DNA from 2 places in the Streptomyces sp. NPDC002623 genome. Region 2 is predicted to be linked to the other one. Evidence: riboswitches for the same ligand, from Rfam matches in the RefSeq annotation. Region 2 holds a riboswitch; the other holds the start of a gene.
What was found. A riboswitch is a leader RNA that binds a small molecule or an ion and turns the genes downstream of it on or off. The one in region 2 is predicted to bind cobalamin.
Positions count from the first base shown of each region.

Region 1 (6,640 bases), on a different contig from region 2:
CGAAGTAGGCGGCCAGCTCCGCCTGGTCGGCGGGCACGGCCTCGGGGTCGAGGCCCACCAGGCGGGCGCCGACGCGCTGTTCGGATATGTAACGGTCGGCGGTCCGGTCGGTGAGGGGGTATCCGGAGCCGCGCAGGACGTGCAGGTAGGAGTCGATCTCGGCGCAGTGCACCCACAGCAGCAGCTCGGGGTCGTCCACGCCGTACCGTTCGCCCGTCTCCGGGTCGTTCGCGGACAGCATGCGGTGGATCTTGCGGACCCGGGCGCCGGCCTGCTCGGCGGCCTCGGCGGTGCCGTAGGTCACGGTGGCGACGAAGTTCGCGGTGCGCATGAGCCGGCCCCAGGCGTCCTGCCGGAAGTCGGAGTTCTGCATGACTCCGCGGACGGCACGTGGGTGCAGTGCCTGGAGATAGAGCGCGCGGATCCCGGCGACCCACATCATCGGATCGCCATGGACCTGCCATGTCACGCTCTCGGGGCCGAACAGCCCCGGGTCGGCGGTCATACCGGCAGGCTAACGCCGTACCCGCGGCATCCCCAGCCCTATCCAGGAGATGATCTCCCGCTGGATCTCGTTGTTGCCGCCGCCGAAGGTGAAGATCACGGCGGAGCGGTAGCCCCGTTCGAGCTCGCCGTGCAGCACGGCGCCCGCGGAGCCCTCCTGGAGTGCGCCGGGGGCCGCGACGATCTCCATCAGCCAGGCGTAGGCGTCCCGGCGGGCCTCGGAGCCGTAGACCTTGACGGCGGAGGCGTCCTGGGGCGTGAGGGTGCCGTTCTGGAGGGCGCCGACCATCTGCCAGTTCAGCAGCTTGAGCGCGTCGAGCTTCACATGGGTCCGGGCCAGCCGGCGGCGCACCCAGGGCAGGTCGACGACCCGGCGGCCGTCGGCGAGCTTGGTCTCCGTCGCCCAGCGCTGCACGTCGTGCAGGGCGCGGATGGCCATCGTGCCGTGCGCGGCGAGGGTCACGCGCTCGTGGTTGAGCTGGTTGGTGATCAGCCGCCAGCCCTGGTTCTCGGGACCGACCCGCCGGGAGACCGGGACCCGGACGTTCTCGTAGTAGCTGGCGGTGGTGTCGTGCGAGGCGAGGGTGCGGATGACCGTGCAGGAGTAGCCGGGGTCGGCGGTCGGCACCAGGAGCATGGTGATGCCCTTGTGCGGCGGGGCCTCGGGGTCGGTGCGCACGGCGAGCCAGACCCAGTCCGCGGTGTCGCCGTTGGTCGTCCAGATCTTCTGCCCGTTGACCACGTACTCGTCGCCTTCGCGTACCGCACGGGTCTTGAGGGCGGCGAGGTCGGTGCCGGCGTCGGGCTCGCTGTAGCCGATGGCGAAGTCGATCTCACCGGCGAGGATCTTCGGCAGGAAGTCGGCCTTCTGCTCGTCCGTGCCGTACCGCATGATCGTCGGGCCCACGGTGTTGAGCGCCATCAGCGGCAGCGGCACGCCGGCCTGGGCGGCCTCGTCGAAGAAGACGAACTGCTCGATGGGCGTGAGGCCCCGGCCGCCGTACTCCTTCGGCCAGCCGACGCCGAGCCAGCCGTCCGCGCCCAACTGGCGGATGGTCTTGCGGTAGAAGCGTTTCGCGGCGACCGGGTCGATGTGCCGGGCGTAGGCGTTGGCCGGCACCAACTCGGCGAAGTAGGCGCGCAGTTCGGTGCGCAGCCGCAGCTGCTCGGGCGTGTGGTCGAGGTGCACGGCGCCTCCTGGCTTCCCAAGGCCGGTGTCCGGACGGTCCTGACGGCGCACACGGTAGAACGTGTTCCAGAAATTGGGAATGGGGAGCGCAACGCCAGAAGGGCCCCGGAGCAGAAGCGCTCCCGGGGCCCTTCGACCGTGCGGCGATCAGTGAGGTACCGGAGTCGGCTGGGCCGTCACCGCCGGCTTCCTGGCGGCCTCGGGAGCCAGCAGGCGCTCCGCGAGCACCCCGAAGACCAGCCCGAAGGCGGTCCACAGGGCCGCCTGCACGGCGAGGGCGGCGAGCCGGTACTGCCACAGCAGAGTCGCAGGGAAGTCCGCCGGAGCCTCGTTGAACGACGGCAGGAAGGCGTACGCCAGGCCCACGACGAGGACGAAGAACCCGCCCGCCGCCAGCGTGGCGTTCCAGTTGCCCAGGCGCGGCGCGAGACGCCTGCCCAGGACGACGGCGCCGACCGCCAGCAGCACACTGAGCACGACCATCAGGAAGTACAGCGTGGTGCGCTGGTTCAGCGTGTCGGGATCCCCGACGGCCGGCGGGTTGGCGGGGTACTTCAGGAACGGGACGACATACACCGAGACCAGCCCGGCGCCCGCCAGGAGCAGCGCGCTCGCGCGCGGCCCGAAGCGGCCGATGCGGCCGAGCGCGAAGCAGTACGCGAGGGCCGCGATGCCGCCGAAGGCGACCCCGTAGACGAGGACGCCGGTGGACAGGCCCGCGGTGGACTGCAGGGTGCGGCTGACGAGTTCCTCGCCGCCGTGCTCGTGGGCGTGCGTCTCCTCGAAGGCGATCGCCTCGTCGACGCGCGGTTCGCCCAGGAAGTAGGCGACGAAGAGGGCCACCAGGCCCGCGGCAAGTCCCGCGAGCATGCCACGGACCAGGAGGTTTCTGACAGTTGCGGAGTTCATGAGCGGATACGCTTCCTCTTCGCTGTCAGTGGCAGGGGAAGCCGAGCAGGTGGCGGGCGTCGTGCACCCACTCGTGGACGCCCTCGCCGGACACCACGGACGTGGCGCCCTGTTCGGCGCCGACGAAGTACAGCAGGACCAACATCAGGATGCCGAAGAAGACCGCCCACGGGACGATCGCCCCGATCGGCAGCTTCTCGGGGAGGGCGGTAGGGGTAGCGCTCGGCTGGACGGCGGACTGCGCCATGGCAGGACCTCCTGGGGGAACTCGCGTCCCGGCTCGGTGGTGCACAGGACGACGGTGCGGGTCTGACTCACCCGGCCCGCACCTGAGATGGGGGCCCGGCACACAGTGGCGCGACCGTGCCGGGCTTCCACCGGCTTCCGCTTGTCCGTCGTCGATGTCGATTTCGTCGAGGACCGTACCGCGAAAGTGCAGATCCGGCCAAGGGCGCACGGACGGGGTACGGGAGCGGGACCGCCGGCCCGTCCGGCAGGATGACCTCCGATGACGGGTGCGGAACTGCGGGCGCGGCCCGGTCGCGCGGGGCCGGAGGCCGCCGAACACCGGCGGGTCGAGGGCGTGTTGTCGGCCCGCGCCGCCCACCGGGCCACGACGGACCCGCGGCTGCCCGCCCGGGTTCCGACACGGCCGGCGCCCGTCCCGGTCATGTGCCGGATGCCGCACGGGACACGAGAGAAAGGCGTCGCATGACGAGCAGGCTGGTCCTGGTCTCCCCCGCGCTCACCGCCGCCCTGCGCGAGGCGCGGTTCGACGACGGCGGTCCGCTCGACGACGTCGGGCGGCGGCGGGCCCGGGCGGCCGCCGGGACGCTGCCGACGGCCGAGCGCGTCTGGACGTCGCCCACCGTGCGCTGCCGCGAGACGGCCGTCGCACTGGGCCTCGACGCGGTGGACGCGCCCGGGCTGGCGGCGCTGGACGCGGGCCGCTGGCGGGGCGAGGCGCTGGCGGACGTGGGGGCTCGGGAGCCGGACGCGCTGGCCGCGTGGCTCACGGACCCCACGGCCGCGCCGCACGGCGGGGAGTCGGTGCGGGCGGTGTGCGAACGGGTGGCCGCCTGGCTCGACACGGCCGCGCTGCAGCCGGGGCGGACCGTGGCCGTCGCCGAGCCCGAGGTCGTCCGGGCCGCGGTGGTACGGGCGCTGGGAGCGCCGGAGTCGGCGTTCTGGCGCACTGACGTGCCGCCGCTGACGGCCGTGGAGCTCAGCGGCCGGTCGGGGCGCTGGAACGTACGGATGGGCAGCCCGCTCTGAGACGTCCGCCGTGAGTCGCCCCTGCGAGGTGTCCGCCGCGAGGGCGCCTGCGCGCGGTCTCAGCCCAGCGTGGCGAGAAAGTCCGTGCAGGTCGCGGCGCAGGCGCGGCAGGCGGCCGCGCCCTCCTCGGCTCCCGGATGCTTGTCGAAGACATGGGCGCACTCCAGGCAGACGGTCCGGCACCACTCCAGCTGGGCGCGGATGCCGGCCTCGTCCATCCGGTTGTCCTCGGACAGCACCCGGCAGGTCGCGTCGCACACCTCCGCGCACATGATGCCCTTGCGTCGCACGAGTTCGTCTCGTTCGGTCCCCTCCGGGTCCACGAGGCTCGCCCGCAGCGCACAGGTTCGCGCACATTCGGTGCACGCCTGCGCGCAGGCGAAGCGGTCCTCCAGGAATCGGAAGAGTTCCTGTTGGGATGTCGTCGAAGTCACCCCCGGCGGGTAGCCGGTAGGAGCGGCGCCAAACCCGCCCGGCAGCAGCGACGTCTGCCGGACGCCATGCGTGAGGTTCCGTCGACGGGGAGTCACGTCTCCGGACTGGTCCCGGAATGGCGGGTTCATGACCCGTTACGGGGGTATTCGGCTGATATGACTACCGCAAGCATGCAGCTGGCCGCCGCGAGCGGCCTGCTCAGTCTCGTGATGTTCGTCGTCGGCATGGCCGTGCTGGCCGTGCTGGCCGGCGGCTTCTGGCTGGGCGCGCGTGTCAAGTCGCGTGAGCCGGACCGGCCGCGCCCCGAGGAGCAACCGCAGCTGCCGCCGGGCGGCGCGGTGCGTGAGATCCGCGAGAACCGCGAGCCCGACGAGGTTCCTCGGACCCCGAAGGGGGGCCGCCCCCTCACCCCGTACGAACTGAGCAACATGCAGACCCGGGCGAGCACGGACCAGAAACGCCCGCGCTGGAGCCGCGGCAGCAGCGGCTCGTTCGGCGGCGGCGGCCTGGGAGCCCACTGATCACCGGGCTCCCCCTCGCCCGCGCCGGTCAGGCGCCGACGTAGGCCGCCAGGTGCTCCCCGGTGAGGGTGGGACGGGCGGCGACGAGGTCGGCAGGCGTGCCCTCGAAGACTATCTTTCCGCCGTCGTGGCCGGCGCCGGGGCCGAGGTCGATGATCCAGTCGGCGTGCGCCATGACGGCCTGGTGGTGCTCGACGACGATGACGGACTTGCCGGAGTCGACGAGCCGGTCCAGCAGGCCGAGCAGTTGTTCGACGTCGGCGAGATGGAGACCGGCGGTCGGCTCGTCGAGGACGTAGACGCCGCCCTTGTCGCCCATGTGGACGGCCAGCTTGAGCCGCTGCCGCTCGCCGCCGGACAGGGTGGTGAGCGGCTGGCCGAGGGTCAGGTAGCCGAGCCCGACGTCGGCGAGCCGGTCGAGGACGCGGTGCGCGGCCGGGGTGGCGGCCTCGCCGGCGGCGAAGAACTCCTCGGCCTCGCTCACCGACATCGCCAGCACCTCGCTGATGTCCCGGCCGCCCAGGCGGTATTCGAGGACGGCAGGCTGGAACCGCTTCCCCTCGCAGTCCTCGCACATCGTGGCGACCGTCTGCATGATCGCCAGGTCGGTGTAGATGACACCGGCACCGTTGCAGGTGGGGCAGGCGCCCTCGGAGTTGGCGCTGAACAGCGCCGGCTTCACCCCGTTGACCTTGGCGAACGCCTTGCGGATCGGATCGAGCAGTCCGGTGTAGGTCGCCGGGTTGCTGCGTCTGGAGCCGCGGATCGGGCTCTGGTCGACCGACACCACGCCCTCCCCGGCGGGCACCGACCCGTGCACGAGCGAGCTCTTGCCCGATCCGGCGACGCCGGTGACCACGCAGAGCACACCCAGCGGGAGGTCGACGTCCACGCTCCGCAGGTTGTGCGTCGTCGCGCCGCGGATCTCCAGCGTGCCGCTCGGCTTGCGCACCTCGTCCTTCACCGCGGCCCGGTCGCCGAGATGGCGGCCGGTGACCGTGTCGGCGTCCCGCAGCCCCTCCACGGTGCCCTCGAAGCACACGGTTCCGCCGGCCGTGCCGGCGCCCGGGCCGAGGTCGACGACGTGGTCGGCGATCGCGATGACCTCCGGCTTGTGCTCCACGACGAGCACGGTGTTGCCCTTGTCCCGCAGCCGCAGCAGCAGGTCGTTCATCCGCTGGATGTCGTGCGGGTGCAGGCCGATGGTGGGCTCGTCGAAGACGTAGGTGACGTCGGTGAGCGAGGAGCCGAGGTGGCGGATCATCTTGACGCGCTGCGCCTCGCCGCCGGACAGCGTGCCCGAGGGCCGCTCGAGCGCGAGGTAGCCGAGGCCGATCTCCACGAACGAGTCGAGGGTCTGCTGGAGCGCGGTGAGCAGCGGCGCCACCGACGGCTCCTCGAGCGCGCGCACCCATTCGGCCAGGTCACGGATCTCCATCGCGCAGGCGTCGGCGATGCTGATCCGCTCGATCTTCGAGGACCTGGCGCCTTCGCTGAGCCGGGTGCCGTCGCAGTCGGGGCAGGTGGTGAAGGTGACGGCCCGCTCCACGAAGGCCCGGATGTGCGGCTGCATCGCCTCCTTGTCCTTGGACAGGAACGACTTCTGGATCTTCGGGATCAGGCCCTCGTAGGTGAGGTTGATGCCATTGACCTTGATCTTGACCGGTTCCCCGTAGAGGAAGGCGTGCAGCTCCCGCTTGGTGTACCTGCGGATCGGCTTGTCCGGGTCGACGAAGCCGGACTGGGCGTAGAGCTGCACGGTCCACTGGCTGTCCGACTTCCAGCCGGGGATGGTGAACGCGCCCTC
Region 1 is NZ_JBSFWB010000032.1:65,723-72,362, forward strand. It holds gene ACWD4O_RS38410 (oxygenase MpaB family protein) at 1-505, opposite strand, end outside; gene ACWD4O_RS38415 (acyl-CoA dehydrogenase family protein) at 515-1,693, opposite strand; gene ACWD4O_RS38420 (CbtA family protein) at 1,841-2,602, opposite strand; gene ACWD4O_RS38425 (CbtB domain-containing protein) at 2,628-2,849, opposite strand; cobalamin riboswitch at 2,886-3,042, opposite strand; gene ACWD4O_RS38430 (histidine phosphatase family protein) at 3,314-3,877, shown strand; gene ACWD4O_RS38435 (ferredoxin) at 3,937-4,311, opposite strand; gene ACWD4O_RS38440 (DUF6479 family protein) at 4,468-4,833, shown strand; gene ACWD4O_RS38445 (ATP-binding cassette domain-containing protein) at 4,862-6,640, opposite strand, start outside.
Region 1: linked by a shared signal. The riboswitch ahead of ACWD4O_RS38425 (CbtB domain-containing protein) and the one ahead of ACWD4O_RS29145 (ABC transporter substrate-binding protein) in region 2 are both predicted to bind cobalamin.

Region 2 (6,640 bases):
TTCCTGGAGCGTGAGGAGGATCCGGCGCGCCGTGGGCCTCGCCAGCTGCGCCTCGGCGGCGACCTCGCTCAGCGTCATGCACGGCCTGCCCGGCTGAAAGCCCCGAAGCACGTCGAGCCCTCTCGCGAGGGCCTCGATGAAGTCAGGACCGGTGTCCCGGCGCATCTTTCGTCCCTCCGTGGATGCGAGATACATACGAGATATCCGCGAGCTGGGCGGACGGGCCGAAGCGCCGCCCACCGGATGGTTGTCCGCCACTGTATCGCCGCTTCTCGCGCCCACACCTCTCATGATTGACAGTGGACGGACCGAGGAACCACACTGGCGGACATTGGTCCGCCTGCCGGACACGGTGAAAGGTGTCGTTCGATGACCGTCACAGCCGGCGCCCTCGACGGGCTGCTGATCGCCGACTTCTCCCGCATCCTGGCCGGGCCGTACGCCACCATGCTGCTCGGGGACCTGGGGGCCGAGGTGATCAAGGTGGAATCGCCGTCCGGCGACGACACCCGCACCTGGATGCCGCCGGTCCGGGACGGGGTGTCGACCTACTACCTCGGCGTCAACCGCAACAAGCGCTCCCTCGCCCTGGACCTCAAGAACACCGAGGATCTGCGGCTGGCCCAGGAACTGGTCTCGCGCGCGGACATCATGATCGAGAACTTCAAGCCGGGCGGTCTGGCCCGGTTCGGTCTGGACTACGAGACGGTCCGCACGGACAACCCCGGGCTGATCTACACCTCGATCAGCGGGTTCGGCACGGCCGGCGGGGCCGCGCTGCCCGGCTACGACCTGCTGGTCCAGGCGGCGTCCGGACTCATGAGCCTGACCGGGGACGCGGACGGTCCGCCGTACCGGGCGGGGATCTCGGTGTTCGACGTGATGACCGGCATGCACGCCGCCATCGGGATCCTGGCCGCGCTCAACCACCGCAACGCGACCGGGGCCGGACAGCACGTCGAGGTCAACCTCCTCTCCTCCGCGCTGTCGGGCCTGGTGAACCACACCTCGGCCCAGGTGGCCGGCGGTGTCGTCCCGCACCGGATGGGCAACGCGCATCCCAGCCTGTTTCCCTACGAACCGCTGCCCACGGCCGACAAGGACCTCATCGTCATCGCGGGCAACGACGGCCAGTTCCGCAGGCTCTGCGTCGAACTGGGCCTGGACGAGCTGGTCGAGGACCCTCGGTTCGCCGGCAACGAGGCCCGGACCCGCAACCGCGAGCAACTGCGTCCGCTCCTGGTCGCCAAGCTCGAACAGCGCCCGGCGGACGAGTGGTTCAGAAGACTGTCCGCGGCGGGTGTGCCCTGCGGACCGATCAACCACGTGGACGCAGGCGTCGCGCTCGCGGCGGACCTGGGGCTCGACCCGGTGGTCGCCCTGGGCAGCGGGCCGGACTCCGTGCCGATGATCCGCAACCCGATCACCTTCAGCGGCACCCCGCCCCGGCACGACCTTCCGCCGCCCGCCCTCGACCAGCACGGCGATGAGCTACGGGCCTGGCTCGCGACGGACAAGGAAGCGGATCGATGACCGCCGGACAGCCCCAACCTCAGCCCCAGCCCCAGCCCCAGCCCCAATCACAATCCCAGCCCCAGCCCCAGCCCCGGTATCCGACCGGTCTCGGGACCTCGGACGCCGCCACCATCAGCCTCCTCGGGCAGAACCTGGCGGAAGACCTGATGGGCCAGGTCGGCTTCGGCGAACTCGCGTTCTGGCTGGCCGCCCGACGCCGCCCCACCGCGGGCGAGGTGCGGCTCTTCGAGACGGTGCTGGTCGCGCTGGCCGACCACGGCTTCACGCCCACCGCGATCGCCGCACGCATGACCCTGTACTCCGCGCCGGAGTCCGTGCAAGGGGCCCTCGCCGCCGGGCTGCTCGGCGGCGGCTCCCGCTTTCTGGGCGTCACCGAGGACACCGGCCGCTTCCTCGCCGAGGTGCTCGCGGAGGCGAGCGCGGCGAGCGCGGCGGGCTCAGCGGGCGCGGCGGGCGTGCCCCTTCCCACCACCGACGCGGACTGGGATGCGCTGGCACGAGAAGCGCTGACGGAACGCAAGGCGGCGAGACAGCTCGTGCCCGGCCTCGGCCACCCGGTGCACAAGGAGGGCGACCCACGGACACCGGTGATCGTCCGTATCGCGCATGAGGAAGGGGTCTACGGCCCTCACCTCGCCCTGTTCGAGGCCGTCGGGCGGACGGCGCCGGACGTCCTCGGCCGCGCGCTGCCCCTCAACGGCGCCGGAGTGTGCGGAGCGGCGCTCGCCGATCTCGGGCTCCCCGTCGAGCTGCTGCGCGGCTTCGCGCTGCTCGCCCGGGCGGCCGGACTCCTCGGGCATCTCGCCGAGGAACTGCGCCGGCCCATCGCCCCGGACATCTACCGCTCGGTCGACCGCAACGCCCACTACGTCCCTGACGAAGCGCCGTAGGACCGACCGGAGGGCATCGGGGGCATCGGGGGTACGTGGGGCGAGCAGGCAATGCCATGGTAATTTTCGAACGCCAGTCGTATTCGTATACGCGGTAGTTCGCGTGCACGGGTCAGGGAATCCGGTGGGAGTCCGGAACTGACGCGCAGCGGTGAGGGTGACGGGCGGGGCGGCAACCACTGGACGACGGCCATGGCCGGGTCTGGGAAGGTGCCCCGCCGGGGTGATCCCGAGTCCGAAGACCTGCTGGCAGCCGACCGTCCGAACGGGCCCCGCGCATGGGCCTCGACGCCTAGGAAGCCGCTTCGTGCATCTGTCACGTCCCGCCCGCTGTTCCGTCCTGCTCCTGTCCGGGGCATTGCTGCTGTCCGCCTGTGGTCCGGGCTCGTCGTCCGAGGGGGCTTCGGGCGCCGGCGCGTCGGCGAAGGCCGTCACGCTGGACAACTGCGGGCAGAAGGTGACCGTCGGGGCCCCTCCAGAGCGGGCCGTCTCACTGAACCAGGGCACCACCGAGATCATGTTCTCGCTGGGCCTGGCCGACCGCATGGTGGGCACCGCCACCTGGACCGACCCGGTCATGAAGGGGCTCGAGAAGGCCGACGCTAAGGTGCCGCGGCTCGCCGACAACCAGCCGTCGTTCGAGAAGGTGCTGGACGCCGAGCCGGACTTCGTCGCCTCCTCCTTCGCCTCCACGCTGAGCAAGGGCGGAGTGGCCCCCCGCGACAAGTTCGAGGAGCTGGGGGTGCCGACGTACCTCTCGCCCGCCGACTGCGAGGGCAAGGACAACAGCGGCGGCGGCGACGGCTCGCGGACCGAGCCGCTGGCCATGGACACCGTGTACCGCGAAGTGCGCGAACTGGCGCGGATCTTCGGGGTGGCGGAGCGCGGCGAGAAGCTGGTCACCCAGCTCGAGGGCCGGGTGGCCGAGGCCACGTCCGGGATCGACGCCGCGGACGCCACCGTCCTGTACTGGTTCGCGAACCAGGAGTCCCCCTATCTGGCGGGCTGTTGCGGTGCGCCGGGCATCGTCACGAACGCGCTCGGCGCGAAGAACGTCTTCGACGACAGCACGCAGGAATGGCCGCAGGTGAACTGGGAGACGGTCGCCGACCGCAACCCCGACGTGCTCGTCATCGGCGACCTCACCCGTAAGTCGCAGACGGCCGAGACCGCCGCGCGGAAGATCGCGTTCCTGGAGTCCAACCCGGCGACCAAGAACATGGACGCGGTGCGGAAGAAGCGTTACGTGCTGCTCAGCGGGCAGGCCATGAACCCCACGATCCGCACCGTCGAGGGCGTGGAGAAGGTCGCCGCGGCGCTGCGCGCGTACGGGCTCGCCGGATGACCACCGCCCTGCGGTCGCCCGGGGTCCGACGGCTGCGGGCAGCCGCCGGGGCGCTGCGGGGCCTGGCCGGCCCGGTCGCCGGACTCGCGGTGCTGGCCGTTTCCGTCGCCGTGGCCATCACCATCGGGCCGGCGGACATCGGCGTCGGCGACGTCTGGTCCACGGTCGCCTCCCACCTGGGCTGGGGCGTCTCGGACCTGTCCCCCATCCGGGACGGCATCGTCTGGAACCTGCGGCTGCCGCGCACCCTGCTCGCCGCGGTGTGCGGCGCCGGGCTCGCCGTGTGCGGGGCGGTGCTGCAGTCGCTGCTGCGCAACCCGCTGGCCGACCCCTTCGTCCTGGGGGTGTCCTCCGGCGCGTCGACCGGGGCCGTCGTCGTGGTCGTCCTCGGGGTCGGCGGGAGCGTCGTGTCCGTGTCGGGGGGCGCGTTCGCGGGCGCGCTCGGCTCGTTCGCGCTGGTGCTGCTGCTCAGTCACACGCTCGGCGGGACGACGGACCGGGTGGTGCTGTCCGGTGTGGCCGCGATGCAGTTGTTCTCGGCCGTGACCTCGTTCGTCGTGCTGACGGCGGCCGACGCGGAGACCACCCGGGGCGTGCTGTTCTGGCTGCTCGGGTCGCTCAGCGGGGCCGGCTGGACCGAGGTGTGGCTCTGCCTGGCCGTGCTGGTGCTCGCCCTGACGGTGTGCCTCGGGTACGCGCGCACCCTGGACGCCTTCGCCTTCGGCCAGGACGCGGCGGCCACGCTCGGGGTCGCGGTGGTCCGGACCCGGCTGGTGCTGCTGTGCGTGACCGCCCTGTTGACGGCCGTGCTGGTGAGCGCGGCGGGCGCGATCGGCTTCGTCGGCCTGGTCCTGCCGCACGCGGCCCGCGCCCTGGTCGGACCCGGACATGCCCGGCTGCTGCCGGTGAGTGCGCTCGCCGGGGCGGTGTTCCTCGTGTGGGCCGACACCCTGGCCCGTACCGTCCTCGACCCGCAGGAGGTGCCGGTGGGCGTGGTGACGTCGCTCGTCGGCGTCCCGGCGTTCGTCCTGGTCCTGTACCGCACGAGGGGGACCCGATGAGGTGGACGCGATGAGGTGGACTCGGTGAGCGAGACGCACGACGGGGTGGACGCGTCGCCCACCCTCGCCGCCGACCGGGTGAGCCGCTCCGCCGACGGACGGCTGATCCTCGACGGCGTCAGCCTCGCCCCCCGGCCCGGCTCCGTGACCGGGCTGCTCGGCCCCAACGGATCGGGGAAGTCGACCCTGTTGCGGCTGCTGTCCGGGGTCCTGGCCCCCGCCTCGGGCGTCGTGACGCTCGACGGTCGCCCGCTGGGCGACTGGGGTCGCCGAGCCGTCGCCCGGCGCGTGGCCGTCGTCGAGCAACAGGCGGACACCCTGGTCGAGTTGACCGTCGCCGACGTGGTCCGCCTGGGCCGTGTCCCGCACCGCCGCGCCTGGACGCCGACGACCGCGGCGGACGAGAGTGCCGTCCGCACCGCTCTCGAACGCACCGGACTCACCGACCGCCTGGACCAGCCCTGGCACACGCTCTCCGGCGGGGAACGCCAACGCGTCCAGATCGCCCGCGCCCTCGCCCAGGAGCCACGCGAACTGCTGCTGGACGAACCGACCAACCACCTGGACATCCAGCACCAGCTCGACCTGCTGAACCTGGTCGCCGAACTGCCCGTCACCAGCGTGGTCGCCCTGCACGACCTGAACCTGGCGGCCATGTACTGCGACCAGGTCGTCGTGCTCCGGCAGGGCCGCGTGGTGGCCGCCGGCGCCCCTGCCGCCACCCTCACCGAGTCCCTGATCGCCGAGGTGTACGGGGTACGCGCCACGGTCACCCACCCCGGCCCCGGCGACCGGCCGTACATCCGCTTCCTGGGGACGGTCGCCGGGAAGTGAGCGCCGGTCGGCCGGGCTCTCGACTCAGCTGTCGAGCCCGAGTTCCGGTCGTCCGCCGAGGGGGCGGAACCAGCGCTCGACGTCGGCGTCGGTGACCTCGGCGAGGGTGGCCGGCGACCAGCGCGGGTTGCGGTCCTTGTCGATGACCTGGGCGCGGATGCCCTCGACCAGGTCGGCGGTGGACAGGGCCGCGCAGGACACGCGGTACTCCTGCTCCAGCACCCGCTCCAGCGAGCCGAGCCGACCGGCCCGCCGCAGTGCGGTCAACGTGACCTTCAGTGCGGTGGGCGACTTGGCGAGCAGGGTCTGCGCGGCCTCCTTCGCGACCGGGTCGCCGTGCGCGAGCAGCCGCCGGACGATCTCCTCGACCGTGTCGGCGGCATAGCAGTCGTCGATCCACTCCCGCTGACCGGCCAACTCCCCCTCCGGAGCAGGCTGCACATGACGCGCGAGGGCCTCCCCGACGGGCAGACGGGCGAGGTCGCCGACCACGTCGGGCAGGGACGGGGACGGTACGTAGTGGTCGGCCAGCCCGCACAGCACCGCGTCCCCGGCGCCGATCTGCGCCCCCGTCAGCGCGAGGTGGGTGCCCAGTTCGCCGGGGGCGAGCCCGAGGAGGTGGGTGCCGCCGACGTCCGGGACGAATCCGATGCCGGTCTCGGGCATGGCGATGCGCGAGCGCTCGGTGGCGATACGGACGCTGCCGTGGGCGGACACGCCGACTCCGCCGCCCATGACGATGCCGTCCATGACGGCGACGTACGGCTTGGGGTAGCGGGCGATGCGCGCGTTGAGGCGGTACTCGTCGCGCCAGAACGCGGCCGCGGCGGTGCCGTCCGCGTCACGGGCGTCGTCGTGGACGGCGCGGATGTCGCCGCCCGCGCACAGGCCGCGCTCCCCGGCGCCGGTGATGACGACGGTCTCGACGGCCGGGTCGTGCTCCCAGGCGGTGAGCGCTTCGTCGATGCGGCGCA
Region 2 is NZ_JBSFWB010000017.1:202,456-209,095, forward strand. It holds gene ACWD4O_RS29130 (IclR family transcriptional regulator domain-containing protein) at 1-195, opposite strand, end outside; gene ACWD4O_RS29135 (CaiB/BaiF CoA transferase family protein) at 370-1,533, shown strand; gene ACWD4O_RS29140 (citryl-CoA lyase) at 1,530-2,426, shown strand; cobalamin riboswitch at 2,487-2,691, shown strand; gene ACWD4O_RS29145 (ABC transporter substrate-binding protein) at 2,734-3,771, shown strand; gene ACWD4O_RS29150 (FecCD family ABC transporter permease) at 3,768-4,832, shown strand; gene ACWD4O_RS29155 (ABC transporter ATP-binding protein) at 4,857-5,666, shown strand; gene ACWD4O_RS29160 (enoyl-CoA hydratase/isomerase family protein) at 5,691-6,640, opposite strand, start outside.